2 regions of the Desulfosarcina ovata subsp. ovata genome follow, and region 2 is predicted to be linked to the other one. Evidence: riboswitches for the same ligand, from Rfam matches in the RefSeq annotation. Region 2 holds a riboswitch; the other holds the start of a gene.
The links. A riboswitch is a leader RNA that binds a small molecule or an ion and turns the genes downstream of it on or off. The one in region 2 is predicted to bind thiamine pyrophosphate.
Positions count from the first base shown of each region.

Region 1: another riboswitch for thiamine pyrophosphate. It lies ahead of thiW (energy coupling factor transporter S component ThiW); the one in region 2 lies ahead of thiC (phosphomethylpyrimidine synthase ThiC).

Region 1 covers NZ_AP021879.1:3,916,823-3,932,902, forward strand. The annotation lists gene GN112_RS34430 (periplasmic heavy metal sensor) at 14-373, shown strand; gene GN112_RS33860 (SHOCT domain-containing protein) at 457-1,137, shown strand; gene GN112_RS17370 (EAL domain-containing protein) at 1,156-3,234, opposite strand; TPP riboswitch at 3,486-3,589, shown strand; gene thiW (energy coupling factor transporter S component ThiW) at 3,758-4,279, shown strand; gene GN112_RS17380 (ABC transporter ATP-binding protein) at 4,284-5,915, shown strand; gene GN112_RS17385 (energy-coupling factor transporter transmembrane component T family protein) at 5,908-6,567, shown strand; gene GN112_RS17390 (cysteine desulfurase family protein) at 6,707-7,852, shown strand; gene GN112_RS34435 (hypothetical protein) at 8,228-9,484, shown strand; gene GN112_RS17400 (aldehyde ferredoxin oxidoreductase family protein) at 9,528-11,246, shown strand; gene GN112_RS17405 (ubiquitin family protein) at 11,278-11,517, shown strand; gene GN112_RS17410 (MFS transporter) at 11,634-12,851, shown strand; gene GN112_RS17415 (Fur family transcriptional regulator) at 12,875-13,303, opposite strand; gene GN112_RS17420 (metal ABC transporter permease) at 13,296-14,180, opposite strand; gene GN112_RS17425 (metal ABC transporter ATP-binding protein) at 14,184-14,984, opposite strand; gene GN112_RS17430 (metal ABC transporter solute-binding protein, Zn/Mn family) at 14,971-15,828, opposite strand; gene GN112_RS17435 (transposase) at 16,078-16,080, opposite strand, start outside.
Region 2 covers NZ_AP021879.1:2,547,072-2,563,151, forward strand. The annotation lists gene GN112_RS11445 (ABC transporter ATP-binding protein) at 1-932, opposite strand, end outside; gene qrcA (menaquinone reductase multiheme cytochrome c subunit QrcA) at 1,704-2,393, shown strand; gene qrcB (menaquinone reductase molybdopterin-binding-like subunit QrcB) at 2,472-4,640, shown strand; gene qrcC (menaquinone reductase iron-sulfur cluster-binding subunit QrcC) at 4,662-5,489, shown strand; gene qrcD (menaquinone reductase integral membrane subunit QrcD) at 5,562-6,860, shown strand; gene GN112_RS33785 (hypothetical protein) at 6,882-7,043, shown strand; gene GN112_RS11470 (cation diffusion facilitator family transporter) at 7,778-9,010, shown strand; gene murA (UDP-N-acetylglucosamine 1-carboxyvinyltransferase) at 9,407-10,684, shown strand; TPP riboswitch at 10,928-11,035, shown strand; gene thiC (phosphomethylpyrimidine synthase ThiC) at 11,142-12,446, shown strand; gene GN112_RS11485 (Rossmann-like domain-containing protein) at 12,469-13,215, shown strand; gene cysK (cysteine synthase A) at 13,315-14,235, opposite strand; gene epsC (serine O-acetyltransferase EpsC) at 14,293-15,276, opposite strand; gene GN112_RS11500 (hypothetical protein) at 15,447-15,788, shown strand; gene GN112_RS11505 (Lrp/AsnC family transcriptional regulator) at 15,807-16,080, opposite strand, start outside.

The DNA of each region.
Region 1 (16,080 bases), 1.4 Mb from region 2:
CAGGGGCCATATGATGGGGCCCGGCTATGGCGGCCACATGATGGGCTACAGGCATGGACCGTACATGCATGACGACGATGATTGGGGCAATCTGCCCAAGGAACAGGCCAACAAACTCGAAGCCGCCCAGGAACGGTTTTATAACGAAACGCGTGGCCTGCGCCGGGCAATCGACGACAAGCAGTTCGCCTTGAACAGTGAATTGAACAAGGAGAGCCCCGACAATGACAAGGCGATGGCGCTGCAAAGCGAGATTTCCAAACTGCAGAACGACTTTGACCAGAAAGCCCTGGAGCATCAGATCGAGGTCCGCAAGATCGTGCCGGACGCCTACGCCGCCGCCCGGGGATATGGCAACGGGTACTGCTGGTAGTGATTAAAAAGTTGCCCGGGGCGGAGATCAGGTCCCATACCGCCCCGGGCAATGTGACGCCAGCCTATCGAGGAGGTTTTCCGATGAACAGAAAAACCAGCACACTGATGAGCCTGGGCATCTCCGTTGCTCTCATTGCCGGGGCCATCTGGTTTCTCTACGATCAGCACCGCTCGTTCGGCTATGGTGGATGGTATATGCCGCACCAAACGATGATGGGTGGCGGCCATGGAGGTGGCTATATGGGAATTTTCATGATTCTATTCTGGGTGGTCGTTATCGCAGCCATTGCACTGGTCGTTTCTGGTGCCATCTCCGGCCGATCGTCTTCTCCCAGTGAACGCCCGCCGGTGCTTCCCAATGCCCTGGAGGTGTTGAAACGCCGGTATGCCAGTGGAGAAATCACCTGGGGGGAACTGGAGGACAAGGATAAGTTCAATCGGCTTCTTCCAGGTCGCAAGCGATTAATGGACACCGTGCGCATGATCGCCTATCGGTCGGAGACGGCCATGGCGACAATGTTGCTCGGCCCAACGGTGGATATGGCCGATGCCAGGCGGCTGTTGCAAGGGCTGTTCGTCACCGATGCCGACCTATTGCCCGATATGGAAAACAACCGTTTGCTCGTTCGGATTCACAATGCTTCGACGCCGGCGGACAATCGATCAATCGCCTCACTTTTAGAAGAACTCAACAAGGCTGAGATCAATTTTCCCGGAAGTAATATGCAACTCACCTATGAACTAGTAAACAGTGATGTTTGAAACTGTGCTGGTGTCGTTTTATTTTTCACGGAGGTAAGGCGTTCTGACCTTACGCTCAACCAATGAACGCAGTTCTTGCTTGGATGTTTCCATTTCCGCCCAAAGGTCAGCAGCATTTCTTCCCGCTTGTATCATCGTGGCAAAACGGAAGTAGTCTTTGTGCCATTTCTCATGCGCCTTCTCAATATTTCCGTCAGATTTGACTCCCGGAGGAAGGGTATGCATAAAACAGCGTTTGGAATCCTTGAGTTGTTCAATGTCGAGTAAATCAGAGGCGGTAGGCACGGCGTTCCTTATACTGATGCACCTCGCAACGTGGAGACTGTACCACCCATATAGGGAACGTGGGAAATCATGGAGCGGTTGATTATCAGCGTGAGTTAAGATCCAATCCGCCATGGCCTTGGCCGGCATGGGTTTGGCGTATGCATAGCCTTGGAGCAAAAAACCGCCGATGCTTCCGAGGCAATCGACGATGTCCTCGTTTTCAACGCCTTCGGCAACACATTCGAGGCCCCGTTGAGTTGCAAGCGACCATAAAGACAGGATCAAATCCAAATATTCAAAATTTTCCCGAATCGAACGAACGAAGCGTTGATCGATTTTAATCCCGGTCACCGGCAATGTTGCAAGCCGCAACAATGAAGATTCACCCGTCCCGACATCGTCTAACAAAATCGAAAAGCCGGCTTCTTTTAGTGTGAAAAGGGCATGTTGCACCTTTTTCTCGTCCGAAAGCGCCGATTCGACAATTTCCAGGCCAATTCGGTCCGGACGTGCCCCCAATCTCTCAAATTGTTCCGGTAGCGCCTTCAGCCACTCGGTATCGTTCATAGCCTCGGGAGGAAGGTTGATGCTGCAAACCAGAGATGGGTCGGAAAATGAGGAAATATCGTCCATCACCCGTGTAAGCCCGATATCAAACAGATCCCGCAACTGATTCGAACCGAAAGCGGAAAGGAACTTGCCTGGTGAAATGATCTCATCGCCATCCCTTAATCGGCCTAACGCTTCGGCTTTTATGGTGCGGCCGCTGCTTGGATCAACTATGGGCTGATAGTGCATCTCCACTTTTTCTTGGGCCAACAGCCGCCGAAAGCGTAATCCGTCCGCCAAGCGATGCCGGCGTTTGATACGAGATTTTTCTATGAAATCGAGGTTCACTCCGATCAGATCGGCAATTTGCTGCCAATAATGGCGGGTGCTCTCATTCAGAAAATAGCCGGGGAAGCTCTCACAAACCATGAGAAGTGCTATCGGGGCACCTTGAAGGTCATGCATCAAAAACTGTCCAAGCGAACGAATCCCCATGCTTTTGCATTCGGTTCGCCAATGCGGGTATTGATCTAATTTGTTGACGATAATTGGCTGTTCGCGGAACCATGCCTGTTGAATGTCAGGCACAGTGACGGTTGGATAATCCGGCAGGGTTAAATCCGTTGCGTCATAGGGTACCTGGCCCTTGGCCAACAAGTGGCGGTAGTTGCCATTTTTTACACTGCCCACAGCAACGCCCATTATATCCTCATTTAATGATTTTATCAGGATTTCAAGGGTGTCCTGAATGAAATCCAGCGTATTTGCCGTCTGTCGTTGTTGTACGATTTTTTGATGAACAGACAAGCGATTTTGCTGAACCTGGGTATACATCTCGATTTGATTGATGAGATCGTATTGAAAGCGGCGTGTTATTATATCCTTGAGTTTTTCTGCATTCGGATCGCCGTCGGCTATGACCACTGCGATATCCAGATACATAACAGAGGCTTCCGTAAGCACATCCGTAGATACGCCGGAGCAGAAATGGCGCCTCCCGGCCCTGCCGGCCATAACTTTATGGCTTTCCGGGCTGAGTTCCGGGTGTAAAACAGAACCCATGTATTCGCTTTGAGCGAGACGCAAATGCTCAAACTCTTTGGGCGTCAGGTTATCTAATACCGCTTTTGCGTCAGGTATCTCCATAAGGAAGTCGTAGAATTTTTCGACAGACTGGTGGATGAGATTCTCCACTGGCCCGAGATGGGATAAAACTGAGGAGGCATCAGGACCATAAGCGCCTCGGACCCAGATCGGCTGATAATGAATGTTGCTATCCATTTAAAAGTCTCCTATGCAAAAGACCGGTCTTGCCATGCAGCGGCTGCATGAAAATAACGCAAAGGCGATCCTTTTCATCGACCTTCATGAGCCCCTCTGAAATTAAAAATCCAACAACTGTCTACAATCGGTACCCAATAGGCAATCCTAAAGCATGACATATTCAATCACAACGTATTCAGGAAACAATGCCCTGTTGATGACCGGACAAAAGGCTTGCCATTCCGGGATGCCCTTGCTAATAGTAGGCGCCATTCCGATTGGGGTGTTCTGCCGACAGCCGGCAGAACTGAGAGCAGACCCATTGAACCTGAAGCAGTTCACACTGACGTAGGGAATTCGGAAGCGCCTCTCAGGATTTATTGCCACGGTGGTTCTTTTTTCCACGCCGGTTCATCAAACCGCTCGCAAAGATAATCCACACAAAGCGGTGCTCCTCCTCCCCATCGGATGATTGGTTTCAAGCGCTGCGATCGGTGTCGGACCCCTCGCCAGCAAAACCCGAAAACATTGTGGAGGACCCATGACAACCAACAGCCTGTCTCCCGTGAATGCGTCCCAAAGAAGCCGCAAAACCGCTTATGCCGTCGTACTGGTGGCCATTGGCGTGGCCCTGGCCCCCTACACCGCTTTTCCCATCGGCATCGCCAAAGTCAATCCCACGCAACACCTGATTAATGTGATGGCCGCCGTGCTGTTGGGGCCGTGGTGGGCCGTCCTGACGGCCATGGTGATCGGGATCCTGCGCAACGCCATGGGGCTCGGTACCCTGCTGGCCTTTCCCGGAGGGATGATCGGCGCCTGTCTGGCCGGCATCGCTTACCGGCTCATGCGCCGGACCTGGGCGGCGGCCGCCGGTGAAGTCATCGGTACCGGTCTGATCGCGCCGGTGGTCAGCGCGCTTTTCGTCGCTCCGGTGCTCATGGGAAAAGCGATCCCGCTCTTGGCCCTGGTGCCATCCTTCGTCTGCAGCACCGTTATCGGCGCGCTTCTGGGCGTGCTGGCCCTGCGCCTGCTCAAGCGGACCGGCAGCATCGATTTCTAACCCGATGAGTTCCGCCTCTGAAGCGCCCGTTATCGCTATCCGGAATCTGGTTTACCGTTACCGCCGGGAAGATTCCCAGCCGGTATTGAACGGTGTCAACCTGGACATTTTTCGGAACGACTATCTGCTCATAACGGGACGCAGCGGGTCCGGGAAGTCGACCCTCTGCCGGACCTTCAACGGGCTCATCCCTCATTTTCACGGCGGGGTGCTGGACGGTGACGTCCGAGTGACCGGAAAGCCGGTCGGCCAGACCGCCATCGCCGATCTTTTTGATCAGGTGGCCATGGCCTTCCAGAATCCGGACGGGCAGCTTTTCTGCCGATCGGTGGAACAGGAAATCGCTTTCGGCCTGGAGAGCTTGGGCCTGCCCCGTGAGACCATCGCAGCCAGGATCGACACCGTCCTGGGCCAGACCGGGATCGGCAAACTGCGCCATTGTGATCCACAAAAACTTTCCGGCGGTGAAAAGGCGCTGGTGCTGATCACGGCCCTGGTGGCGTTGCGGCCGAAGGTTCTCGTGCTTGACGAACCGTTCGCCAACCTGGACCCGGCCAATGTCGGGCGGGTGAGAAACGTTCTCAAAGGGCTGCATGCCGGCGGTGTGGGCATCGTGCTGTGCGAGCATCGCCTCTCCCGGACCGTCCCCGACGCTACCCGGGTGGTGGTGCTCCACCGTGGACGGCTGGTCGCCGACGGCATCCCGTCGGCGGTCTTGTCCAATCCACCGGAGGCTTGGGGGCTGGAGCCGCCCCTGGCCATGCGGGTTGCCGCCATGAACGGTTCCCCCGCCCGTAGAACCATCGCGGCGCCGGGCGGGCTGCCGTCCGATTCCCAACGGATTGGCCGTCTGGAACCCCGACCGCCGCGGGTGGCCATTGACCGGGATGCTCCACCCGTGATCGAAGTTGACGGCCTCTCCCACCACTCAGGTGGCCGCACCCTATTGCGGGATATCGCGTTTGCCCTTCATCCCGGCGAATGCATCGCCATCGTCGGCGCCAACGGAGCCGGCAAGACCACGCTGCTGAGGCATCTGTTGGGGTTGCAGCGACCGACCGGGGGGATGGTCCGGATCCATGGCCGCGATACGCGACGCACACCGGTGGCCGAGTTGGCCCGGGAGATCGGGCTGGCGTTTCAGAATCCGGACAACCAGTTTTTCAAGCCGACGGTCGCGGAGGAGATCCGTATCGGACCTCAAGCCCTTGGCGTCCTGGACAACCGCTGGATCGAGGCACTGGCGGCGACCTTTCACTTGCAGCCCCTGCAAGCCCAGACGCCGTTTCGCCTCAGCGGCGGGGAGAAGAAACGCGTTGCCTTTGCCGCGGCCCTGGCATCGAAGCCGGCCATTCTGGCCCTGGACGAACCCACCGCCGGACAGGATTTCATCTTCCGCCGGGATCTGCGGGATCTCCTGGCCCGGATGGAGACCGAGGGACAGGCCGTCATCATTGTCACCCACGACCTGACCTTTGCCGAGCGCACGGCCGGGCGCTGGCTGCTGATGGCAGGCGGATGCCTGCTGGCCGACGACACCCCGGACCGGATCATGGCGGATGCCGACCTCATGGACCGGGCCGGTCTGGTACCCAGCGAGCGTTTTCAACTGATGCGGATGGGGCCGGATGCTTGATCCGCGGACCAAACTGCTGCTGGCCCTGGCATACGGCACCCTGGTCGCCGGGATGCGTCAACCGGCACACCTGGGCCTCGCCTGGGGCGGGCTGGTCGTCGCCATCGTTGTCCTGGGGCAACTGAGAACCTATCTGCGCTGGCTGCTCATGCTGGTTCCCATGGCCCTTTTTTTTGGTGCGGTGACCGCATGGTCGGCAGACCGGTTCACGGGGTTGGCCGCCGCCATGGGCCTTTTGGCCATGACCACGGTTTTTTTCGTCTTTTTCGCGACCACGGATCCGGAAGATCTGGGCAACAGCCTGGTTCATTCAGGCCTGCCGTTTGCCGCCGCCTTCGTCATGACCGCCGCCATGCAGTTCGTGCCGGTGGTGGCCCGCAAAGCCCGAGCCGTAATCGAAACCCAGCAGGCCCGGGGGATCGTCCTGAAACCGGGCTGGCGGGCATTGCGCAATTACCCGGCGCTACTGATTCCGTTGCTGGTCCAGTGTTTTCAAATGGCCGACAATTTGGCCGAGGCCATGGAGGCCCGCGGATTCGGCCGCTCCGGCCGGACCTTTCGAAAATCCTACCGCCTGCGCCTGCGCGACTGGCTGGCCATATTGGGAGGCTGGGGCGCTGTGATCCTGGCCTTCACATTTCTGGCCCATTGAACCCGGGGCGTCAATCTGACAGGGCAATCTGACTCCGGGGCTTGTCCTACGGCCTTTCCCGTGCTACTGCAATTCGTGTTTTAAATAAAATGTCATATCCCCTATTACCTGTTACGATCCAATGCCTTGGAGGCCGCGCATGGTTACCCCGATCTATCTGGACTATAATGGCACCACACCCCATGACCCGGAAGTCATTGCCGCCATGCGGCCGTTTCTGGAAACCGAATTCGGTAACCCGTCCAGTTCTCACTGGTACGGCATTCGGCCCAAGCGCGCGGTGGAGAATGCCCGCCGGCAGGTGGCCGGCCTGTTGGGATGCTCGCCAAAGGAAATCTTCTTCACTTCCGGCGGCACCGAGTCCAACAACCATGCCATCAAGGGGATGGCCCGCGTTTTAAAAAAAAGGGGCCGGCACCTGATCACCACCACCGTGGAGCATCCGGCGGTCCTGGAGGTCTGCCGTTACCTGGAAGCGGAAGGCTTTACGACCACTTACGTGGATGTGGACGAGACCGGCATGGTGAGTGTGGACGCCATCAAAGCGGCGCTCCGGCCGGATACGATCCTCATCTCGATAATGCACGCCAACAACGAAGTCGGGACGATTCAGCCCATTGCCGCGATCGCGCGTCTGGCACGGGAGAACGGCATCGTCATGCATACGGACGCGGCCCAGAGCGTGGGCAAGATCGAAACGGATGTTCAATCACTGAACGTCGATCTGCTCTCGGTGGCCGGCCATAAAATCTACGCGCCCAAAGGGATCGGGGCGCTGTACGTGCGCGACGGCGTGAAGCCCGAAACGTTCTGCCACGGTGCCGGCCAGGAGATGGGCTGGCGGGCGGGAACCGAAAACGTGCTCGAAATCGTTGGCCTGGGCAAAGCCTGTGAAATGGCCGATCGCAACCTGGTGCATGCCAGCGCCCACCTGGCGGCCATGCGCGATCGCCTCTACCGGGGCCTGCGCGAGAAACTGGCCGACATCCGCGTCAACGGTCATCCGGAACAGCGACTGCCCAACACCCTGAGCGTTTCCTTCAAGGGCCTGGAGGCCAACCGCATTCTCGAAGAGATCGGCCTGGCGGTGGCCGCCTCCGCCGGCGCGGCCTGCCATTCGGACACGGTTCAGCTTTCCCACGTCCTGGAGGCCATGCGGGTGCCCGTGGAATGGGCCAAGGGCACCTTGCGGTTTTCCACCGGCAGAATGACCACCGAGGCCGAGATCGACCAGACGATCGATGAGGTCGTCCGGGCGGTGGCGCGATTACGACAGGACAATTGAAACAGAATAAAATAACAACTGAAAACATTTCCCAATCAATTTCCATATGGGACGATGTTGGATTGCCGGAAATAAATAATTCCTCCATCTGCTTGTCTTTGTGCCCGTCTACCGTGTTGCCGCCACCCGCACATATTCCCTGATATGCACGGGTGGCGGCGCCTTGTAGACGACCCCAAATCCGGCGCGATCTTGGGGAATTATTCTGATTATAACGGATTTTGGGGAGTTTGATTCCAATAAGCCGAACATACAGTGGCCTATCCCCCGACAAAAACACAACATGTTGATATTATTGAAGATTTGAGTCTAGACTTTTTACTAATAATTTTATATAGTTAGAGACACATCCCGCCAAAGGAGGTCTCTAACTATATGGGAATAGCAGATACAAGATCCGCTAACCGAAACAACAGAATCATATGTTTGCCCTTTTCTCAAGGCAATTATGAATGCAACATACTCAACCCGGTTGATTTCAGAACTTCCGTAAACAAAAGGATCGAACTGTTTCCGGAATTATTCCCGGCTGAAATCGAAAATGGATATCGGATGAAGGATCTTTATTACTCAAAAAAACAATCCATATGGATCCGTCGAATTAAAATATCCGGTGTTGCTTACACCATTCGTCCTTCATTTGTACTGCCATACCTCGTTGGATTTGTTGACGAAATCGAAGATGCAATGTTTTTTAGAAAGTTCGACATACCATTTTGGGCCATAAGTCGTGTTTTCGGAAAAGATCCCATGTATTGGTATCGAATCGAACAATCTATCGGGCGAAACAGCATTGTCGGAACAACTGTCCGAAATCCTCAAGATGTTCCCGAACATCTTGCCGCTGATGAAAAGCATACTCGAATTTTAGGTGAAAAAACGTATGTGGCCACGACAGTTGGTGATGGCTGTATTCTCGGTGCAGCCGTTGCCAAAGACGCCGGAGAACAAGCGTTAACAGATGCGTATCAAGTGTACAAACAAGAGGCCCAGTGTATAAAGCCGGAATATTCACCGGAAACCGTGAATATGGACGGCTGGAAAGCCACCCGAAATGCGTGGCAATTCCTCTTCCCGGCAGTAGTTATCATTTGCTGTTTTCTTCATGTGTTTATCAAAATTCGTGACCGTGCCAAAAAGAAATACCGAGATATTTTTGAAAACGCCGCATCAAAGCTATGGGAGTGTTATCGCGCTGAAAGTAAGGCATCGTTTTCCCAAAGAATAAGAAGGTTGTACGAATGGTGCGAAAAGAATGCTGTGCCATCCGTTATCATAGATCCCATAACGAAGTTACGGAAAAACATTGCCGCCTATCGTGTTGCCTACGATCATCCTAAAGCACACCGAACCAGTAACATGGTTGACCGGTTGATGCAAAGAATGGATCGCCACCTGTACAGTACCCAATATTTTCATGGATCGATGGATGCAGCGCAGTTGAGTATTCGAGGATGGACGCTCATCAATAATTTTTCACCATACAATCCTCGAACGGTTAAGTTGCACAATGGATTTAAAAGTCCGGCGGAACAGCTAAACCAATTCAGATATCACAACAACTGGTTGCAAAACTTGTACGTTTCGGCTTCTTTGGGTGGGTACCGGAGACCTCCCCAAAATCCGATATAATCAGGAATTATTTATTTCCGGCAACCTTAAAGAAAGGGGACCAATGAAAATAATACGGATCAACATGACGGATCAATCCATTCATTATGAAGATGTTCCATCCGAGTACCAAATGCTTGGGGGGCGTGGCCTTACGTCAACGATTATCAGTAAAGAAATTGTTCCTACTTGTGATCCTTTAGGGCCTGAGAACAAATTGATCATTGCACCCGGTTATCTCAGCGGAACCGTTCTGGTCAATTCAAGCCGATTGTCGATAGGAGCAAAAAGTCCCCTGACCGGCGGGATAAAAGAGAGCAATGTGGGCGGCACCGTGGCATCCGATTTGGCCCATTTGGGAATAACAGCGATCGTGATCGAGGGAAAGCCGGCAAATACCGATTACTATCTCCTTAAAATTGATGGCGCTGGAAATGCTGAGCTTATGGATGGCAAAAAATTCAAGGGGAAAAGGACCTATGAACTTGTAGAAACGTTAAAAGGAAAATTCCCCCAAACAAGCAGTATTACTTGTATCGGGCCGGCTGGAGATCAAATGCTGACGGCAGCTTCGATTCAGACCACAGACGCAGACGGTCGTCCCTGTAGAGCGGCAGGACGAGGCGGTTTGGGTGCTGTCATGGGTTCAAAGGGGGTAAAGGCCGTTGTTGTTGCCAAAGGAGGCAAGTTGGCAGATCCGCTTACGGATCCAAATGGGTTTAAAACGGCAGCACAAAACTATGCCAAGGCCATCAGAGATGATGACGGTACGGAAGTGTTGGCGGAGATTGGATCAGCGATGCTAGTGGCGCCGATTAATGCGGTGGGTGCTCTTCCGACTTGCAATGCCAGAAAAGGCCAATTTGATGAAGTTGAAAAAATTACCGGTGAAACCATGGCAGAGGTGATCAAGCGCAGAGGTGGAAAAAATGCCCATAAGGGATGTGCCCAGTGCATCATTCGATGCTCTAATGAGTATGTGGATGAAGCTGGAACGTATATCACCTCATCACTGGAATATGAGACCATCTGGTCCATGGGTGCCATGATTGGCAATAGCGATCTCGATGCAATCGCCAAGATGGATTTTCTATGTGACGATATTGGTCTGGACACCATCAGTACGGGTGTGGCCATAGCGGTTGCAATGGATTCCGGGTACAAATCCTTTGGTGACGCACAAGCCGCCATTGAGATGATCGAGGAAGTCGCCAAGGGATCGGCAATCGGAAAACTTATCGGCAGCGGTCCGGGGGCGGTTGGCGGGTATTTCAAGAACGACCGGGTGCCTGTGGTAAAAAACCAGAGTATTGCCGCCTATGATCCCCGGGCCCTTCAAGGTATGGCAGTTACCTATTCAACGACGCCCATGGGGGGCGATCACACGGCTGGATGGGTTGTTGCCGATAACATTGAAGCTTGGGGGGGAACGCTGGACCCGTTTTCAGCCGAAGGGCAGGTCGAAAATTCCAGAAAAAGTCAAATCAACATGGCAGCGGTTGATACGGTGGGTATCTGCGATTTTGCACAATCCGGATTTTCAGCAGGAATCGACAATGTTTGTAACATGGTAGCTGCCAAATCAGGCAAACCCTTCAGGGAAGAAGACTGGACCGCTTTGGGTTTACGAATCCTGAAAGCGGAGAGAGAATTCAATCGTAATGCCGGCTTCACCAACAAGGACGACAGACTACCCAAAATGTTCTATGCGGAGCCGCTGCCACCTCACAACAAGGTTGTGATCATCAGCGACGAGGAGATGGACCAGACCTTTGATTTTTAAAGGGTCGAATATTTGATTTCAATAAACACCGATGAAAATACGAGTCAGATTGTACGGTACGCTAGGAAACGATATCCCCGATCATGACCGGCGAACCGGTAAACGGGTGGCACTTCCAGATGGATCGAAGGTGAGCGATCTTATCGCCCACCTGTCCATCCCACCGGGAAAAATTGGAATTATCACGGTCGACGGGAACTTGGCCAAAGCCTTCGATACGCTTTTTGAGGGCAATTACGTCTGTATGTACCATCCCATCGCTGGCGGATGAATATAGTGTTTTTGGGATGCGTTATCGGTCGTCGCAGTATTACAATACGACTTTCTTCCTTAAGGCCTTGCCAAAAACATTATTTTAAACACTGTCTATAGACAAAGAAAGGCGTTATGCCAAAAGATCCCATCCCGGCCAAGCGTCACTCTTTTACCGCCCTATTGACCCTCTGCTGTCTGATTACCTTTGGCTGCTACTTTGCCGTTTCCATGCGGCTGCCGGTGGTTCCGCTGTATGCCCGTGGCTTCGGTGTCAGCACCTCTCAAATCGGGATGATCAATGCCGCCTTTTTCCTCATGGCCGGCCTGTTGTCACTGCCCTCTGGAATCCTCTCCGATCGTTTGGGCCGCAAGCGCATGGCTGTTTGCGGCACTGTGGTTCTCTTCATCGGTATGCTGCTACTCTGTTTCAGTCGATCGTTTTTTTCTCTTGCCGGTATCTATCTGCTTCTGGGCGTCGGCATGGCGGCGTTCAGCCCCACCATGATGTCCTGGGTGTCGAAGATATCGCCGTTGACCCATATCGGCCGGGCTTACGGCTGGTATACCACCGCTTTATTTTGCGGAATGGGCATGGGACCCGCGGTCGGCGGTGCTTTGGGGGAGTGGCTAGGGTTCAAACCAGTGTTTCTGATCGCTGCAACATTCGTAGCCGTAACGATCTGGGCGGTCCTTTGGTTTTTGCCCGCGCGGAAAACAGTTTCCGATCACACCATCGGAAATCCGAGGCAACCGCTTAATTGGAGGCCGATACTCACCAACCGTCGGCTCATTGGCTGTTGGCTGGCGGCCTTCGGGGCCAACATCATCGCCGGCTCCTTTTTCAGCTTCTTGCCACTTCTGGCACACGACAGGGGACTCGACGTGGGCCAGATCGGTATCGTCTACCTCGTCCAGTCGTTAACCAATGCGTTGTCAAGGATTCCCTTCGGCACCATCAGCGACCGCATCGGACGACGCAACTACCAGGCGCTCGCCGGTGTGGTGCTGGCATCCTTATCCATTGCCATATTCGCACCGGCGGTAACCTTCGTCCATTTTCTCTTGGCCGCTTCCAGCTTGGGGGTAAGCCTGGCCATCGCTTTCACCTCCCTTGGTGCGCTTATCGCTGAAACCACGGAATCTCGTCTTCTGGGCCTGGCCATGGGCGGCTACAACAGCTTTATCTATTTCGGTCAAATGGCCGGTTCCATCGGATTGGGGCCTCTGATCGAGGCCATGGGCTTTGGCGCTGGGTTTCTGCTTGCCGGTGCATTCAATCTCTTTCTTGTCTGCTTTTTTGCGTGGAGCATGTTGGAGAGATCGCGAGACAATCAGAAAATATCCCCATGACATTTAGGGATAACAGGTTTCATCTACTTCATGCAGTTTTTGCAGATGCCGTCGATGCGGACCTCAATTTTGTCGATGCGGCCGGGAAAGGTCTTCTGGAATGTATCGGTGTCTACCTTGAGGCTTTCCGGGGTCAGACAGTCCATCTGTCCGCAACGCGTGCAGTAAAAATGAGGATGTGGCGGATGGTTCGGGCTGGGGGCCATGCCGTAGTAAAACGCCCGGCCGCCGGTGCTGATCCGGTCTATGATGCCATGGGCCACGAGCAGATCGAGGATGCGGTAAACAGTTACCCGGTTGATGCTGCCACGGCGTTCCAGGGTAGTGTAGATATTGCCGGCGGAAAGCGGATAGCTGTTGTTGCCGATCACTTCCAGGACGCCCAGTCGGTTGTCCGTGGCTTCCAGCCCCGCGCCATCCAGGAGCGCCTTGTAGTCGCATTGGTTACACATTTTGTCGCCTCTGGGGGTCGAAAATTGAATCGCACCCGCAAGCCAGGTCCGGATTGGCCGCCTTTTTTTTCCGGATGGAAAAGATTCGCTGAACCAGCATGTTGAGAAAAAAGAAAAGACCGGCCACCAGAATGATCGATGCCCCGGAAGTCAGGTCGAAGGCGTAGGAAATCCACAACCCGCTGATGGTGAAGGCCACCCCCAGCAAGCTCGATCCGACCATCATTGTCAGCAGGGAACGGGCATATTTCTCCATGATGAACGGCGGAATGGTCAAAAGAGCGATGACCAGAATCAAGCCCACCACCTGAATCACCATTACTACGGTGACGGTCAGCATGGCGATAAGCATGAAGTAAAGCAGGGTGACCGGTACGCCACGGATCCGGGCAAACTCCTCGTCATAGGAGAGGGCCAGAAGATCGTGGTAGTAAATGGCCACCAGGACCACGATGCCGATACCCATGGCCACCATGATCCACAGGTCGTTGTCGGGGACGGTGAGAATACTGCCGAACAGGTAGCTCATCAGATCCACGTTGTAGCCGGGCTTTAGGTCGATCAGGATGATACCGATGGCCATGCCCACGGCCCAGAGTACCCCGATAATGGTGTCGCTGCGGTGTTTGGCCTTCAGGGTGACGGTGGCCATGATCATGGCCGCGGTAAGCGAGAAACCAAGGGTTCCCACCAGATAGGGCCAGCCCATGTAGAATGCCAGCCCGATCCCGCCATATGCGGCATGGGCGATGCCTCCCGAGAGAAAGACGATGCGGTTGACCACCACCAGGGATCCCATGATGCCGCAGATGATGCTGGCCAGCAGGCCGGCGGTCAGGGCGTTGCGCATGAATTCAAACTGCAGGGCATCGATCATGGATCACTCCTCGTGTTGCCGAAGCACGCGGTGGGGCAGGCGGCCATGGGTGACCAGTTCCACGGGGCAGACCTCTTCGACGGTGCACGGGTACATGGCTTCCATCATGTCGCCGGTGATTTCGGCTTGGTGGTGGTAGTGCAGGCGACGGTTGACGCAGGCCACGGATTTGACATAGGTGGAGATCACCAGAAAATCATGGCTGACCACAATGATGGAGACCTCCTGGTTGAGCCTTTTCAGCAGCTGGTAAAAATCGTTTTGCCCCTTGGAATCGATACTGGCCGTGGGTTCGTCCAGCAGCAACAGCCGGGGATGGGTGACTAGGGCCCGGGCGATGAAAACCCGCTGGCGCTGGCCGCCGGAGAGTTCGCCGATGCGACGCTCGGCGTGTGCGGCCATGTCGATACGCTCCAGCGCTTCCAGGGCATCGCGGCGATCCCGGGTCTTGTTTTTGGACCAGCGTCGGCCGGGGGCCAGTTTGCCCATGAGCACCACATCCAGCGCGGTGATCGGAAAACGGCGGTTGATGTTCACGTCCTGGGGCACATATCCGATCTGGTGCGAAACCTGGGTGGGGGCTTCACCCAGAATGCGGATGCTGCCGCGGGCCGGTTTGAGCAGCCCCAGCATCAGCTTGAGCAGTGTCGTTTTGCCGCCCCCGTTGGGGCCGATCATGGCGACAAAGTCACCCTCGAAGACGTCGATATTGACATTCTCCAGAACGGATTGGCCGTTATAGGCGAAGTCCAGGTTTTCGATCTGGATGATGGGGGACGCCTCCCCCTGATCATTCAAATGCACGTTTGATCTCCTCTGCCGTTTTACGCAATTGGGTTGCCCAGTCGCCGGCCAGCGGGTCGACCACCACCACACGGCCATCGATGGCCTTGGAGATTTCACGGGCGCTTTTTAAAGAAAACTGGGGTTGCACGAATACCACCTTGATGCCGCTTTCCCTGGCGTGCTCGATCAGCGCCATGAGTTGTGCCGGCTTGGGGCTTTTGCCCTCGATTTCGATGGATACCTGCCGCAGCCCGTAGGCGTGGGCGAAGGTCCCCCAGGAGGGATGGAACACCATAAATGACGACCCCTGGAGTCCGTCAAAATCGGCTCGCAAACGGGCGTCAAGATCGACCAGTTCCAGCATGAACGCCCGGTAGTTGGCTTCATAACCCGAACGGTGGTCAGGGTCAACCGTCTCCAGGGCGGTCAGTATCGAGCGAGCCTGGAGCATCACCAGGGGAGGCGACAGCCAGATGTGCGGATCGCGGCTGCCGTGGTCGTGCTCGGCGTGCATCTCGGATGAAACCGCTTTTCCGCTTTTATCGGTGTGGGGCATTGCATGATCGTCATCCGCCGCGTCGGGATGATGGTGGTGGGCGGCCATGGGCAGCTTGAGGATGCCATGGTCGGTATGCACGACCGTCAGATTCGGATTCATGGCCGTAATTTTGCCCAGCTTGGCCTTTTCGAATTCGATGCCGATGGCGAAGTAGAGCCTTGCCTTTGACAGAGCCACCATCTGCTGGGGTTTGGGCTCGTAGGTGTGCGGATCGGCACCCGGCTCCACCAGTACCTGCACGTCCACCCGGTCCTTGCCAATCTGTTGCACAAAGTAGGCTTGGGGGGCGACGCTGACGAACACCGGGATGGGGTCTCCGGCCCAGGACCTGCTGATAAAACAACAACAAGCTGTCAAAACAACAAATAGCGAGGCTTTAAAATACTTCACCATTGATCCCCTTGTGTTGTTGGGTTGGTTGATGGGAACAAAATCAGTCTATGCAAGTCTATTGCATTGGGTAGGGATTGGCAAGGGGCGGGGCAAATTAATTAATCATAGGGGGGCTAAATCCGCTTGCAGAGGATGGTAGGGGCGAAATATTTTTCGCCCCTA
Region 2 (16,080 bases):
GTGGTGATATCGCGAAACACGTCATCCAGACGCCCCTGTTCGACGAATATCGACGCAATTCGCAGGCCATCATCATCGCCGACGGCGGTAATGATCCGGTCGGCAATCGGCACGTCCGGATCGTCGGGAAAAATGCGCAGGGTGCAACGATCACCGTCGTGCGCCACCGCCGACACCGACGCCACACCGGCCATTTCCTCAAGACGCGCCTTGGCGGCATCGATCGCATCGCCGGTCAGCGTCAGTGCCACCGACCCATGAAAGGCCGACCGGCGCCGCAATCCGTCGGGCGTGTCGTCGGCCACCACCTTGCCACCGGCGATGATGATGGCCCGGTTGCATACCGTATCCACTTCGTCGAGAATATGGGTGGAGAAAATGATCACCTTGGAGGCACTCATTTCACGGATCATCAGGCGGACTTCATGTTTCTGGTTGGGATCGAGTCCGTCGGTGGGCTCATCAAGGATGAGGTATTCGGGATCATGCAGGATGCTCTGGGCAAAGCAGACGCGCTGCTTGTACCCTTTGGACAGGGTGCTCACCGACTGCTGACGGACCCCGCCCAAAAAACAGCGTTCGATGGTCTCGCCCACCCGCTGGCGCTTGTCGGCACCGGAAAACCCCCGGATCGCGGCACAAAAATCCAGGTACCGGCTGACCGTCATGTCCGGGTAGACCGGTGCATTTTCAGGCAGGTAGCCGATCTTACGGCGGGCAGCGATGGAGTCGGTCTGAATGTCGCTGCCACCGATGATCACCGTTCCGGCGGTGGGAGGAAAAAATCCGGTGATCATGCGCATCGTAGTGGACTTTCCAGCCCCGTTGGGGCCGAGAAATCCGAGAATTTCTCCCTTATCGGCGCTAAAGGAGATATCGTCCACCGCCAGGTGATGGCCGAACTGTTTGGTCAGATTTTTCACTTCAATCATGGATATGCGAACTCCTTGGCCTATTGATGATCGTGAACAGATGCCTGCAGAAACAAATGGCAACACACCATCGCCTCGCTGATGGCGACTGCCCCACAGGCTGCCGGCACCGAGCAACATGGTGTCCAACCGTTTGTTTTGAAAAATCGGATACATGTTTGCAGCCCCCCACGACGGGCAATCTCCACCCGTCCGACAGATGACGGCTTGCAAAAACTGGTGAAAAATAATATTTCACCCCGATATGTCAAGTCTGTTGGTCTCTCCGGTCGACCATACCCGGCAATCCCTCGCTGATGACGCTGTTGAGGTGGCCGACCGTTGTCGGAGAGGAGGCAGAGCAGCGGCTATCAGTATTCAAGATAATGTTTTTGGCAAGGCCTTAAGGGAGGAAACTGTATCCAGCATACCGCAACGACCGATAACGCAGCCCAAAAACATTATCTTGAATGCTATAAAACGGCGGCGCGTCGATGTTTGCACAAGTTGCTGCAAGCTCGTTCAACGGCCTGTTTTCAAGGATTTTTTCTTGACAAAAGGACCGACTGCCGATACTAAGTCGCAAGCTTCACCTCCCGTGTTTTTTCACCCATGGACGGGATCGCATCCCGTTTGAAATTGATAAGCATGAAAGCATCGGTAACGAATCCGGCGTGTTCGCGAAAGAACCGCCTGGGCCATCGATTGATGCGGAAACTGGTGCAGGGGTATTAAGTTTAATCGGTGATGGTTTCGCTACGAGGCCATCACACAGCGGTTGACGGAGATTCCATGAGTACCTTAGACGAGAAGGCCACAGAGGTGATGGATGATGATTCGGCGCATGCCAAGGGCGCAAACGAGTCCGGGGCCAGCGGATATATCATCCTGTTCTTCATCATCGGTTTCGCAGCCAGCATGGTGTTGGGGTGGGTCGCTTTCCCCAAACTCCTCTACTCCCAAAAACAGCAGCCGTTCAGCTTCAACCACGCCATGCACGTTGCCGAAGTGAATAATGGCTGTGAGAGTTGTCATTTCTTCAGGGACGACGGCAGCTTTTCAGGGATTCCCAAACTGGCCCAGTGTACTGGTTGCCATGATGAGACCATGGGCGAGAGTGAAGCGGAAGCAACCTTCGTTGAGCAATATGTTTGGGAGGAACGCGAAGTGCCCTGGTATTCCTATTCCCGCCAGCCTGACTGTGTTTTCTTTTCCCATGCCGCCCATGTGGTCGGCGCCAAAATGGATTGTGTCACCTGCCACGGCCACATCGGCGAATCGGAAAGCTCCCGCCCCTACGAATACAACCGCATCACCGGCTACAGCCGTGACATCTGGGGCAAAAACATCGCCGGTCTCAAGAAAAACAGCTGGGATCGCATGAAGATGGACGATTGTGCTCAATGCCACAAGGAGGCCGGTATTGTTCACACCTCCAGCGTTCAGACTAAGCGCGATGCCTGTTTTGTCTGCCATAAGTAAGCGCGCTCGGACACGCACAGGCACGATCCGGTTAACGATTGCAGCGTCTGCTTTGGATATAAGGTGAGGGAAAAATTCATGAAAGTTGACAGAAGAAGTTTCTTATCGTTCGTCATCGGCGGCGCAGCGGGTACGGCCCTGTCGCCATTGCCGTGGAAACTGATGGATGACTCTTCCATCTGGTCGCAGATGTGGCCCTGGACACCGGTGCCACCAGACGGTGAGGTGGTTTACGAGGATTCCACCTGCTCCCTGTGCCCGGGCGGATGCGGCATTACCGTGCGAAAGATCGACAACCGCGCCGTGAAAATCGAAGGCAAGCCAGGCCATCCCGTCAATGACGGCGGGATTTGTATCCTGGGACTCTCCGGGCTCCAAATGCTTTACGGACCGACCCGCATCAAAGCCCCCATGAAACGGATGGGCGAACGGGGCGCGGGAAAGTGGCAGAAGATCTCATGGGACGAGGCCCTGGGAATGCTGACCGAAAAGCTCACCGCCATTCGCGAACGCGAGGAGGCCCATACCGTGGCCGCCATCGCCGGATCGGATCAGGGCACGGTTCCCGCGCTCCTGGCACGTTTCATGGCCGCCTTTGGATCGCCCAATTTCATCCGCACCCCCTCTTATCAGGATACGGACGAGCTGGCCGTGGGCACCCTTTTCGGTGAGGCCGGACGGACCGGTTTCGACCTGGAAAACGCCGATTACATTCTTAGCTTCGGCAGCGGCATCGCCGACGGCTGGGGCTCCCCCGTGCGCATGATCAAGGCCTGCAGCCTCTGGAAAGAAAAACGCGTCCCCGTGGTTCAGGTGGATCCGCGCCTCTCCAACAGTGCCGCCAAAGCCACCCGCTGGGTGCCGATCACCCCGGGCACCGAGGCCGATCTGGCCCTGGGCATCGCCGCCGTGATGATCGCCAAGAACCTGGTCGGCAGCGGCGCGGTTTCCGGACTGGGCGGCATAAAAAACACGCTCTTGACCGACTACGCACCGGAGAAGGTCTCCCTGTCCACCGGTGTCAGCGTCGAAGCCATCGTCGAGATCGCCAAAGACTTCGCCCGCGCCAACCGGCCCCTGGCCCTTTGCGGACGGGGCAAGGCCCAGAGTCCGGAAAGCCTGCGGGAAACCGCAGCCGTTTACCTGCTCAACGGTCTGACCGGTAACGTCAACCAGGAAGGCGGGATGTGGGCCATTGCCCCGGCCGACTATATCCAGTGGCCCGAGGTGGCCCGCGACAAAGCGGCCTCCGCCGGATTGCGCCAACCCCGTTTCGACGGTGCCGGCAGTGGTCAATACGCCAATGCGCGCCATCTGCTCCAGCGTCTGCCCGACGGGCTCAACGGCAACGGGCCCTATCCGATCCAGGTGTTGATGGTCGCCGATGCCAACCCCTGCCACAGCCTGCACGATGCCGCCGCATTCAAGGCGGCCCTGGATAAAATTCCCTTTATCGTCAGCTTTTCGTCGTTCAACGACGAAACCGCGGCCATGGCCGACCTGCTGCTGCCCGATCATGTCTACCTGGAACGCTACGCCGACGTTCCCGTGGCCGCCGGCCTGCCCAGCCAGACCATCGGGTTGAGCAAACCGGTGGTTTCGCCCCAGTTCAACACCCGGCACCTGGGCGAAACCCTGATCAATCTGGCTCAGGCCGTCGGCGGCAGCGTGGCCGAATCCTTCCCGTGGAAAAACTACGAAACCTGCCTGCAGGAAACCCTGGCCGACAAATGGGATGTCCTCATGCAAAAAGGCGTCTGGGTCGACGATGACTTCGCCACTGCGGGCAGTTCGTTACAAATGGCCGCCCTGGATACGCCGGCCGTCGAGATCGAAGGCGATGCGGGAACCTTTCCACTGTTGCTGATGCCTTACGACTCCATACGAATTTCCAGCGGATACATCGGGGATACCCCCTTCATGATTAAAACGGTGGCTGACACCGTGATTAAAGGCAAAGACGGTTTCGTTGAGATCAACCCCCAGACCGCCGGTGAAATGGGTTTGAGTGAAGGCGACCTGGCCACGCTGACCACCCCCCGCGGGGAGGCGCCGGTGCGCGTCCACCTCTTCGAGGGAATCAAACCCGGCGTGATCGCCATGGCCAAGGGGCTGGGGCACACCGCCTACGACGGCTTCCTGGCAGACAAGGGGATCAACGTCAACGAACTCATCGGCCCTGTTGAGGATCCGTCATCCGGCCTCGATGCCGCCTGGGGAATCCGGGCCAAGCTGGCCAAAGCCTAACCAACCTGACGTGAGGTTCTGATGAAACACGAGCAGAAACACAATCCGCCCATGAAGTACGGAATGGCCATTGATCTGGACAAGTGCACCGGCTGCGGCGCCTGCATGGTGGCCTGCATGTCGGAAAACAATGTGCCGTTCAAAAAAGATGAGTCCAACAAGCTGGACAGCATCACCTGGATCCGCGTTTATAAATTGACCAACGGCAAATCCTTCCCGGATACGGAGATCTGCTATCTGCCGCGGCCCTGCCAGCATTGCGAAGGCCACGGCGGACACAGCCCCTGCGTGTCGGTCTGCCCGGCCACGGCCACCGACTACAGCCAAGAAACCGGTATCGTCAGCCAAATCTACACCCGTTGCTTTGGTTGTCGGTACTGCATGGCCGCCTGCCCTTACCATGCCCGTTACTTCAACTGGTGGGATCCGGTCTGGCCTGACGGGATGGAGAAATCCCTCAGCCCCAACGTTTCACCCCGTATGCGCGGGGTCGTTGAAAAATGCAGTTTCTGCTTCCACCGCTACCAGCAGGCCAAGAACAAGGCCTACCTCGACGGTGAACGCCGGGTTCCCGAAGAAGCCTACCAGACGGCCTGCACCCAGGCCTGCCCGGCCGGGGCCATCGTATTCGGCGATCTCAACAACCCGACGCATAAGGTGCATCAGATCGTCAAGCCCGATCCGCACAACGGCAACAAATCGAAAAATCCGCGTGCCTTCCGGCTTCTGGAGCGGCTGGGCACCAACACCAAGGTGTACTATCTTTCCAGTCGGGAATGGGTCCGGCGGGCCGGGGACAACTATCTGGAACATGAGAAAACCGGACAGGTCTCCAAGCCGCACCATTAATAAAAAGCGCCTTTACGGTAAAGGCTTTTGTATAAAAACGGCAAACCGTACAGATCAAGGAGTACTTACCCTATGGATTCTGCTTTAATACCCAAAGGAGTCAAACGTTGCCCGATGTGGCAGTTCCTTCTGGGACTGGGCATTGTGGGCGCTGTGCTCGCATGGGGCGTTTATGCCATGTTGCTCTGCTGGTTCAAGGGATTGAATCAGACCAACATGAACGACTACTACGGATTCGCCCTGTGGATCTGGGCTGACCTGGCCGTCATCGCCGTGGGCGGCGGCGCTTTTTTCAGCGGTCTGCTCAAGTACATCATCGGCAAGGACGAGCTCAAGAACATCATCAACTATGCCGTGCTGATCGGTTTCATCTGCTACAGTTCGGCCCTGTTGATCCTGGCCATCGACGTCGGCCAGCCCCTCCGGAGCTGGTTTATTTTCTGGCACGCCAACGTCCACTCCATGCTCACCGAGGTGGCTTTCTGTCTCTCCTGTTACTTCTCGGTGCTGACCATCGAGTACATTCCGCTGATCCTGGAAAACCGCCAGATCGACAAGGTGCCGTTTTTCCACAACCTTGGCCACAACATGCACGAAACCATGGCGGTCTTCGCAGCCACCGGCGCATTCCTCTCCTTCTTCCACCAGGGCTCCCTGGGTGGCGTCGCCGGTGTACTCTTCGGCCGTCCCTTCTCCTTCCGCGAAGGACTGCTCATCTGGCCGTGGACCTTCTTCCTCTTTACCTGGTCCGCCGCCGCTTACGGCCCCTGTTTCACCCTGTTGATCACCTGGATCACCGAGAAGGTGACCCGCAAGAAACTGGTCAAGGACAACGTGGTCGAGCTGCTGGCCAAGATTTCCGGCTGGATGATCTTCACCTACACCATCGCCAAAATCTGCGACACCACCCGCTGGGCCAACATCACCGCCCCGGGTCTGGGCCAGACCCTGGCCGACTTCTACACCGGGACCGCCTTTTACGGCTACTGGATCCTGTTCGCCGAAGTCGTGCTCGGCGGCTTGGTGCCGGCCATCATCCTGATCAGCGCGCCGCTACGCAAGAACCCCGTCTGGCGGGTAACGGCGATCATTTTGGCTGTTTTGGGCGTCTCCCTGAACCGCTGGGTGATGGTCCTCCAGGTCATGGCCGCGCCGGTCATGACCTTCGACCAGTGGATCCTGTACTACCCCAGCTGGCAGGAAGTCGCCACCACGATCCTGCCCGTGGCCTACGGCATCATCCTGATCATGATCTCCTACCGCTACCTGCCGATTTTCCCCCAGGAAGCGGAATTGAACCCCATTGACGATGAACCGGAGGTCGAGGCCGTAGCCGACGCCCCCGCTGACCTTGAACCGGCGAAAGCCTAGCCCTCAAAAGGAGAAGATGACATGTTTCCTTTCAGTTTTGAATGGATCTGGGACGCCGGCCACATGGTCTTTCACGGCGGTCTCTGGTACGCCCTGAATATCATCGGCATCGGCATAACCTACTGCGTGATCAAGGCCGTTGTCGATACGGTCAAAGGCAAAGGCAGCCACGGCCACCACTAAAAACCTGCACCCATCGTATAAACAACAAAACGCTTTCGCGGATTGCGGTCCGTAGAAGCGTTTTGTTTTATAGGTGATTAGGATCGGGGGCACTGGTTCAGTTCAATAGGTAATTTAGCTAAGGGGGTACAATTTTTCATTTTAATAACAGATAGTTATATTCAATATGACTGGTTTTTCAAGCCTGCTATAACATATTGATATTATTGGATCACCTATTGAACTGAACCAGTGCCGGATCGGGAATTTTATTAATTAAACGAAATTGCTTGTTCTTGCGCCCGTCTTCCGCGTTGCATCAACGGCCACATACTCCCGGTATGCAACCCTTGATGCGCCTTGAAGACGAACACAAGCCCGGCGCAATTACGTTCAATTAATTTCATCCCCGATCCTTAGCCGTTTAGGTGGCAGGCTGAAGGGCAGGTCGAATGCGGCCGGTCAAAACATCCCGATTTCCCATCCATGCCCCCCGGTAGGAGCTGGCAGCGCCTGCGACCATCAAATCAACCGCATTTCATCTTCGCGGCCATGGGCCGCTCCTACAGGCACCGGAAGCAATTTGTTTCCACGGTCAGCCGTATTTCGTCAATGCACGATGTCGCCGGCAGCATTGTGCAAAATTCATTGCCGGAATCACATAAGTATGCCAACGTATCCCTGGATTCTCCAGGCAAATGAAGCACCATGCACTGCAACCGCAGCTCCGCATTGATGTGAAAGGAGTCATTCAAATGGCGCCCTCTTCTTCCGGACACGACGAGACCCGGCAGATTAACCGGATTGCAGCATACGCATTCCTGCTGAACCTCGCCCTTGCCGTCATGAAAATCGTGCTGGCCTATTTATCGGGAAGCCTCGCCATTATCGCCAGCGCCATTGATTCGGCAACCGATTCCGTGGCCTCGCTGCTGATTTATGCCGGGGTCAAGCTCTCCACGAAAAAAACGCGCAAGTTTCCATTGGGCCTGTACAAACTCGAAAACCTGGCCTCGGTGCTCATTGCGATTTTCATCTTCATTGCCGGATACGAAATCATCCGTGAAATTTTCACCGCCGGCGGTGGTATCCCGCACATCCGGATTCCCGACATTGTCCTGCTTGCCGCCGGCAGCCTGGCCACTCTCGCTTTCGGGCAGTACGCCATTGCGGTGGGACGCAAAACCGAGTCGCCGACATTGGTTGCCGAGGGGCGTCACCGCCAGGTGGATTTTCTCTCCTCCATGGTGGTTCTGATTTCGGTGGTTTCCAGCTATCTGAACATACATATCAACGTATCCGGGTTAACCATCGATCAGTTGGGCGCAGCACTGATTCTGCTCTTTATTGTCCGCGCAGGCTGGGAACTGCTTTTCGATGGCATGCGCGTACTGCTCGATGCAACCATCGACTTTCCGACAATGGACAAAATTCGTAAGATTATCCGCAATGAACCGCTGGTGGTCGGCATCAACTCACTGATCGGCAGAAATGCCGGCCGGTTCCGGTTTATCCAGGCCACCATTACCGTAGACACGAAAGATCTGAATAAAGCCCACCAAATCAGTGAGGATATCGAAAAGAAAATCCGGCAACAGGTGACGCACATCGAAAAAGTGATCATTCACTATGAGCCTCGCGAACGCACCCATGACCGGATTGCGCTGCCTCTCGAAAACCGCAAGGGCCTGATCAGCGGCCACTTCGGCGAGGCCCCCTACTTCAGCATTGTATCTGTCCGTAGAAGCGACAATACCATCCAGGAACAGACGCTGATTGAAAATCCCTATCGGCAGGTCGGCACCGCAAAAGGCATTCGCGTTGCGGAATGGCTGGTTGCGCAGGGCATCGAACAGATTGGCATAAAAGAGGATATCTCCCTCAAGGGGCCGGGATATGTGCTCTCCAGCGCCGGCGTGGAAATTCACATCCTGTCTGTCGACCATTTGGGTGAAGCGATTCTGGAAATCATCCAGAATTCCTCGTAAATCTGCCTCACCGTTGTTGCAACATTGAGGTAAAGCAGCCGATGACATCTCCTTGTCCTGCCTGTTGCCCGTTCTTTCCTGAAAGCAGTTGCCCGCAGCCTGCTTTTATGCAAACCTGTCAGTAACGGCCGGCAACCCATTCCCTGTAAATTTCTGAGAACGACCGCACCGTGGCGGCACTGGCCGGCAAAGTGCCGGGCCTTGGAAAATGATAATACATCCAAATTCGGTTGCTCTGATCGGGCCCGCAAAAACGGTTGCCGTGAATAGGGTTTTGTGTCTATTTTGCGTCCCATGGTGTCTATAGCTTGGCGATGCCGTCAAGTGCAGCCAATAATCAATATCGCCGGTACCCTTTGAAGCGGGCGCGACGGCGAATCAGAAAAGGCCAATCCAATGACCGACCAAGAGTTTATTCAAATTCAGGGCGGCCGCCCCTTGAGCGGCAGTGTCTGCGTCCAGGGATCCAAAAATGCCATTTTGCCCATGCTGGCCGCCTCCCTGCTTCCCGAAAGCGGATGCAGCGTAATCCGCAATGTGCCTCCGCTTAACGACATTCTGGTGGCCTTTGAACTCATGCGCCACGTGGGCGCCCAGGTGGACTACTTCCCCGGTGAAAAGGTGGTTTGTGTGGATGCCACCCACCTGACCCGCTCAGACCTGCCGGAATCGCTCACCTGCCGCCTGCGGGCATCGGTACTGTTCATCCCGCCCCTGCTTAAACGACTGGGCGAGGTCCGCCTGCCCAGCGTGGGCGGCTGCCCGCTGGGAAGCCGCAACCTCAACTACCACTACCGGGGGTTTGCCCGCCTGGGAGCCACCATCACCAGCGGGGATGCGTTTGTCATCAGCGGTGAGGATTTCAACGGCACCTCTCTCTATCTTGATTTTCCCAGCCACACCGGCACGGAAAACCTGATGATGGCCGCCGGTTTCTCCAAGGGGGTCTCGGTTATCGAAAATGCCGGCGCTGATCCGGAAATCTACGATTTCGCCAAATTCCTGATCAAAATGGGCGCAACGATCCACGGTCTGGGTACGCGCACGTTAACGGTGGAGGGCGTCACGGCTCTGAACCCCATCGACTACTACGCCATGAACGACCGCCTGGACGCCGGCCTGTTCATGATGGCCGCCGGTATTGCCGGAGGAAAGGTCTCCATCATCGGCGTGGTCCCCGAGGATCTTCGGCTGCTGATCGAAAAAATGGTGCAGATGGGCGTCGAAATCCGCGTCAACGGGCATGTGCTGGATGTCGAATCACCGGGCCGGAACCTGAAACCGGTTAACGTGCTCACCTGCCCCTACCCCGGATTTGCCACCGATTTCCAGCCGGCCATCATGGCCCTCTCGTGCATTGCCGACGGCCAAAGCTACATCCGCGAACGCATTTTCGACAAGCGCTTCAGCCAGGTGGCCGAGTTGCGCAAACTGGGTGCCGATATCGAGTTGGTCGAAGACGACGGCCTGGCCATCGTCAACGGCCCCACCACCTTCCGGGGGGCGGACACCCGTCCGGACAACATTCGGGCGGCATCGTGCATCCTGCTGGCCGGGCTGGCCTGCCCGGAAACCACCACCATCGGCAATGTCTACCAGATCGGCCGCGGTCATTTCGACATTGAAAACCGATTTCAACAGATCGGTGCGCGGGTGACACGCAAAACCCGATAGCGATGGGTCACAAATGTCAAATGTCCAATAAAAAATGCCAAATGGTGGTATTCTATCTATTTTAAAATCGATTTCATCCTTCATTTGACATTTGGGCGTTGGCATTTGGCATTTTCCCACTTTCGGGAATGGTGCGTGTTCAGGAACGGCCGGTTTTTGATTTTGCTTGCGATTGCCCTGGCTTCGCCACAATCTTTTATTGACTTTGTCAGCCCGCAGGCATTATAGACAGTTTGTTAATACTTTTTTTGCTGGGGGGGTCCCGCAGACGGGGCTGAGATGGCGCAGCAGCGCCGACCCTTTGAACCTGATGCAGATCATACTGCCGTAGGGAAGCGCGACAAGAAAATCGTTTTCGCACCTTTCTTTGTCAGGCTTGTCTTTCGGGCGGGCCTTTTTTATTGGTCCGCCGCCGTGCCCCCCTTTTTTATTGAACCCGCTGAACAAGGGGATCCCCATGCACTACACCACCCAAATGGATGCCGCCCGCAAAGGCATCGTGACCGACCCGATGCGAATCGTTGCCCGGAAAGAGAAAATGGATGCCGAGGCCCTGCGCGAATCGATCGCCGCCGGCAAGGTAATCATCCCGGCCAACAAAAACCACACGAATCTCGATCCGGAGGGCGTCGGCCAGGGGCTGCGCACCAAAATCAACGTCAATCTGGGTATCTCCAAGGACTGCTGCAACGTGGACCTGGAGATGGACAAGGTCCGCCTGGCCCTGGATCTCAAGGCCGAGGCGATCATGGATCTTTCGTGTTACGGCAAGACACGCGAGTTCCGGCGCAAGCTGGTGGCCCTGTCGCCGGCCATGATCGGTACCGTGCCCATCTACGATGCGGTGGGGTTTTACGAGAAAAACATCAAGGACCTGACCGTGGACGAGATTTTCGAAGTGGTCGAGCGCCACTGCGAGGACGGCGTCGATTTTCTCACCATCCACGCCGGCCTCAACCGCCAGACCGCCGAGAAGATCAACAGCCGCAATCGTATCACCAACATCGTCTCCCGGGGGGGCAGCCTTATGTTCACTTGGATGCAGATGAATGACCGGGAGAACCCCTTTTACGAGTATTTCGACCGCCTGCTGGAAATCTGCCAGCACTTTGGCGTCAGTCTGAGCCTGGGCGACGGCTGCCGCCCCGGCTGTCTCAACGACGCCACCGACGCCTGCCAGGTGGAGGAGCTGATCACCCTGGGCGAGCTGACTTTGCGGGCTTGGGAGAAAAACGTCCAGGTAATGATCGAGGGACCGGGGCATATGGCCATGGGCGAAATCAAAGGCAACATGATGATGGAAAAACGCCTTTGCCACGGCGCCCCCTTCTACGTGCTGGGCCCCGTCGTCACCGATGTGGCGCCGGGCTACGATCATATCACCAGCGCCATCGGCGGAGCCATTGCCGCTGCCAATGGCGCCGATTTTCTCTGCTACGTCACCCCGGCCGAGCACCTGCGACTGCCCGACCGGGATGACATGAAGGAAGGCATCATCGCCACGCGCATCGCCGCTCATGCCGCCGACATCGCCAAGGGCATTCCCGGCGCCCGTGACTGGGACAATGCCATGTCCCGGGCCCGGGCGGCCCTGGACTGGGAAACGATGCTGGACCTTGCCATGGACCCGGAAAAGCCCCGTCGCTATCGCGAAAGCTCAACCCCCGAACATGAAGACAGTTGCACCATGTGTGGCAAAATGTGCGCCGTACGGAACATGAACCGGGTGCTGTCGGGGAAGGATATTCAACTGAACGACTGATGAACCCGCAAAAGGAATAAATATGTTTAATCAGCTTAAATCATCATTTATCGAGATCGCCCATGAAAGCGGACTGATGGAAACCGAAGTTAATATTACAGCCAGACAATTGACCCCCAGAGAGGCCATTGGTGAAACGGAAAGAAAAGATTTCCCTCTTTTGCAAGGGAAGGAAAGTTTGATGCAGGCTGAATTTAAAGGTGCAATTGGTCAGGCTTTCACAGATATCCCAATGAATTTTAAAGGAAAGATTAAAGATATAGTTGAGATTAAGCTGAGTAATAACGGAGAACGTGCTCTTTTCATTTCAGCCCTAAATGCTGTTATGCGGCACCTTGAAAAGGCAGATAAAACTATTCACTGTAAAAATAAAGAACCTGAAATGTGTGCAAAGGAAATTGCTAAAAGTGTTATTAATAAATACGGAATTAAAAGTAATATTGGTATCATAGGATTTCAGCCCGCAATTATTGATAACTTTTCAAAAATTGTTTCACCTGGAAAAGTAAAGGTTACAGACCTGGATAAAGATAACATTGGCAAAAAAAAGTACGGGATTTCTATTTGGGATGGAAAAACAATGGAGGAAGAAATTTTTAAAACCAGTGATGTTCTTCTCGCAACAGGTTCCACAATTGTTAATAATTGCCTGGAAAGACTAACTATATATGCTGAGAAATATAATAAACCCATATATTTTTATGGTACAACGATTGCCGGGCCTGCGATTATTTTAAATCTAAAAAGATTATGTTTCAATGCTTCATAATATAATTTGACTGCCTTGGGAAATATTTAAAATCATAGAATATGATCGGGGATGCCGCGACCGCTTCCTTGGACATGTTGGTTGCCGGCTCGATTTGCATCATACAAAAAGATCCGTGCTCAGGTAGCGCTCGCCGGTGCTCGGCAGTATCGTAACGATGCGTTTGCCTTCATTCTCCGCACGGGCCGCCACCTGAAGGGCCGCCCACACGGCTGCCCCCGAGGAGATACCGCACAGGATGCCTTCGCGGGCCGCCAGTTCCCTGGCTGTTTCAAACGCCTTTTTGTCAGGCACCGTGACGACTTCGTCGATAATGCTGCGATCCAGCACCTGAGGGACGAACCCCGCGCCGATGCCCTGAATCTTGTGGGGCCCCTTCTCACCACCGGAAAGCACCGGCGACGCGGCCGGCTCGACCGCCACACAACGAAAGCCCGGCTTCTTTTCCTTGAGATAGCCGCCCACGCCGGTAATCGTGCCCCCGGTCCCCACACCGGCCACCAGGATATCCACGTCGCCGGCCGTGTCGTTCCAGATCTCCACGGCAGTGGTCTCCCGGTGGATGTGCGGATTGGCCGGGTTCTCGAACTGGTTGGGCATGAACGCACCGGGATTTTCGGCCACGATGGCAGCGGCTTTTTCGATGGCCCCGGCCATGCCTGACGGCCCTGGCGTCAGCACCAGCTCGGCACCCAGATGGCGCAGCAGCTTCTGACGCTCCACACTCATGGTTTCCGGCATGGTCAGACACAGCCGATATCCCCGGGCAGCACAGATAAAGGCCAGGCCGATACCGGTATTACCGGATGTCGGCTCGACGATCAGGGTATCCGCCGTGATCCGCCCCTGGGATTCGGCATCGTCGATCATGGCCGCGGCAATGCGGTCCTTGACACTGCCCAGGGGGTTGAAAAATTCCAGTTTGGTGATGATTTCAGCGGACAGGTTGGCACCGATCCGGTTTAAACGGACCAGTGGGGTGCTGCCGATGGTGGTGGCAATGGCCTGATGGATGGTCATGGGATACTCCTTTGGCGTACGTTTTACGGCTGCAACGGGGATGGCCGTAGCGGCCAATCAACCGGCCTTGCGACGGGCTTCCTTGATGATCAACCGGGGGGTCTCCAGCATTACGGTTGTGTCGGGAGGAATCGACTCGGTCAGCCAGACATTGCCGCCCACCACCGAACGGGCGCCGATCACCGTGTCCCCACCCAGGATCGTGGCCCCGGAGTAGACGATCACGTCATCTTCGATGGTCGGGTGGCGTTTCTTGCCGCGCAGCCGTTCACCGGCATCCTTGGGCAGGGACAGGGCACCCAGGGTCACCCCCTGGTAGATGCGCACGTTATTTCCGATCCGGGTGGTCTCGCCAATCACCACGCCGGTGCCGTGGTCGATGACGAACCGCCCCCCAATGGTGGCGCCGGGGTGGATATCGATACCGGTAATGCTGTGGGCGTGCTCGCTCATGATCCGGGGCAGCATGGGCACGCCCAGTTCAAACAGCCGGTGGGCCACCCGATGCACACTGATGGCATAGACACCCGGGTAGCTGAAAATAATCTCATCATGGCTTTTGGCCGCCGGATCGCCCTCGAAGGCCGCCCGCACGTCCTGGGCCAGCACCTGCCGGATGTTGGGGATGGCATCCATCAACGCCAGGGCAATGTCATGCCCCTGATCCTCGCACCCACTGCACGACTGGTTGAAACGCAGACAGTCGTGGCGGATGTTGTGGGTGATCAGGTCGGCCAGAAGGTCGTACAGCTTAGAAACGGTCTGGCCCAAACTGTAGCGCAGGTTCACCGTATCGAGCTTCTCACGGCTGAAATATCCCGGGAAAAGCAGTTCGCGAAACATATCGATGATGTCGGTGGCGAACCCCTCGGCCGGAATGGGCTCGCTGTCAATATGCGTGTAACAGGGGCTGCTTTCGGCGTGATCGATGATGCGTTCGGCGACCGTGGACAGTCGGTCACGCGCCTGGATTCGGCACTCGTTTTCGGACCGGCAGATATCATGCATGGGTTGACTCTCGCTTTCATCATGGGTCTTCATAAATGGTTTCCCTAGTGTAACCATCAAGAAAAGGTTGTCAAAACCCGCAGGCGCGTAAAAATCCCTGATCTCCAATCCGGTCGAAAAATTGACAAGCCGGAACGATTCTGGTTTGATATGCGCAAAACATCAATCAAGCGGTACCGTAACCCCATAAGGACAATACTTCCATGACTGGATTGGACGACCTCAAAATTGCCGTCTTGAGTGAAGAAGACCTCGCAACCATCCGAACCCTGGAAAAAAAACTGGGACCCAATATCCGCCTGGTGGCCGTAGAAAGCAAAAGCGTACTCTATGCTCTGGAGGCCAAGATGGCCCCCAATGAATGGCAGCGGGTGGACACGGTTTACTCGGAAATCAAGAACATCAAAGCCTACTACAACGAGCTTGACACCGCCAAGGAGGCCAAGGGCTGGCTCAAGGGTTTTCTGATCAACAACAACCTCTCCCCCAAACCCAAAAAGCGCCCTATCCGGGTTCGCGAGGTGGTGAATACGGAGTCGGAATAAAAATGGAACATAACCGGATCATTCCAGCGGCAGCCGTCCTCCCTTATCCACCGATGTCGACAGTACGATGGCCGTACGGGTCTGACCATAGGGGCTGAAACGGGCCACCACGGTTTCCAGGTCGGCCACATCGCCGACCCGAACCTGGATGAGAAAGGATGCGTTGCCGCTGATGTGATGGCAGGCCAGGACCTCGGACAGGCCGGCAGCGACTTTCTGGACCGCCGGATAGTGCCGGGCGTCGGTGGTCAGCTGGATGAACGCCGTCACCGCACGGCCCAGAACAGCCGGA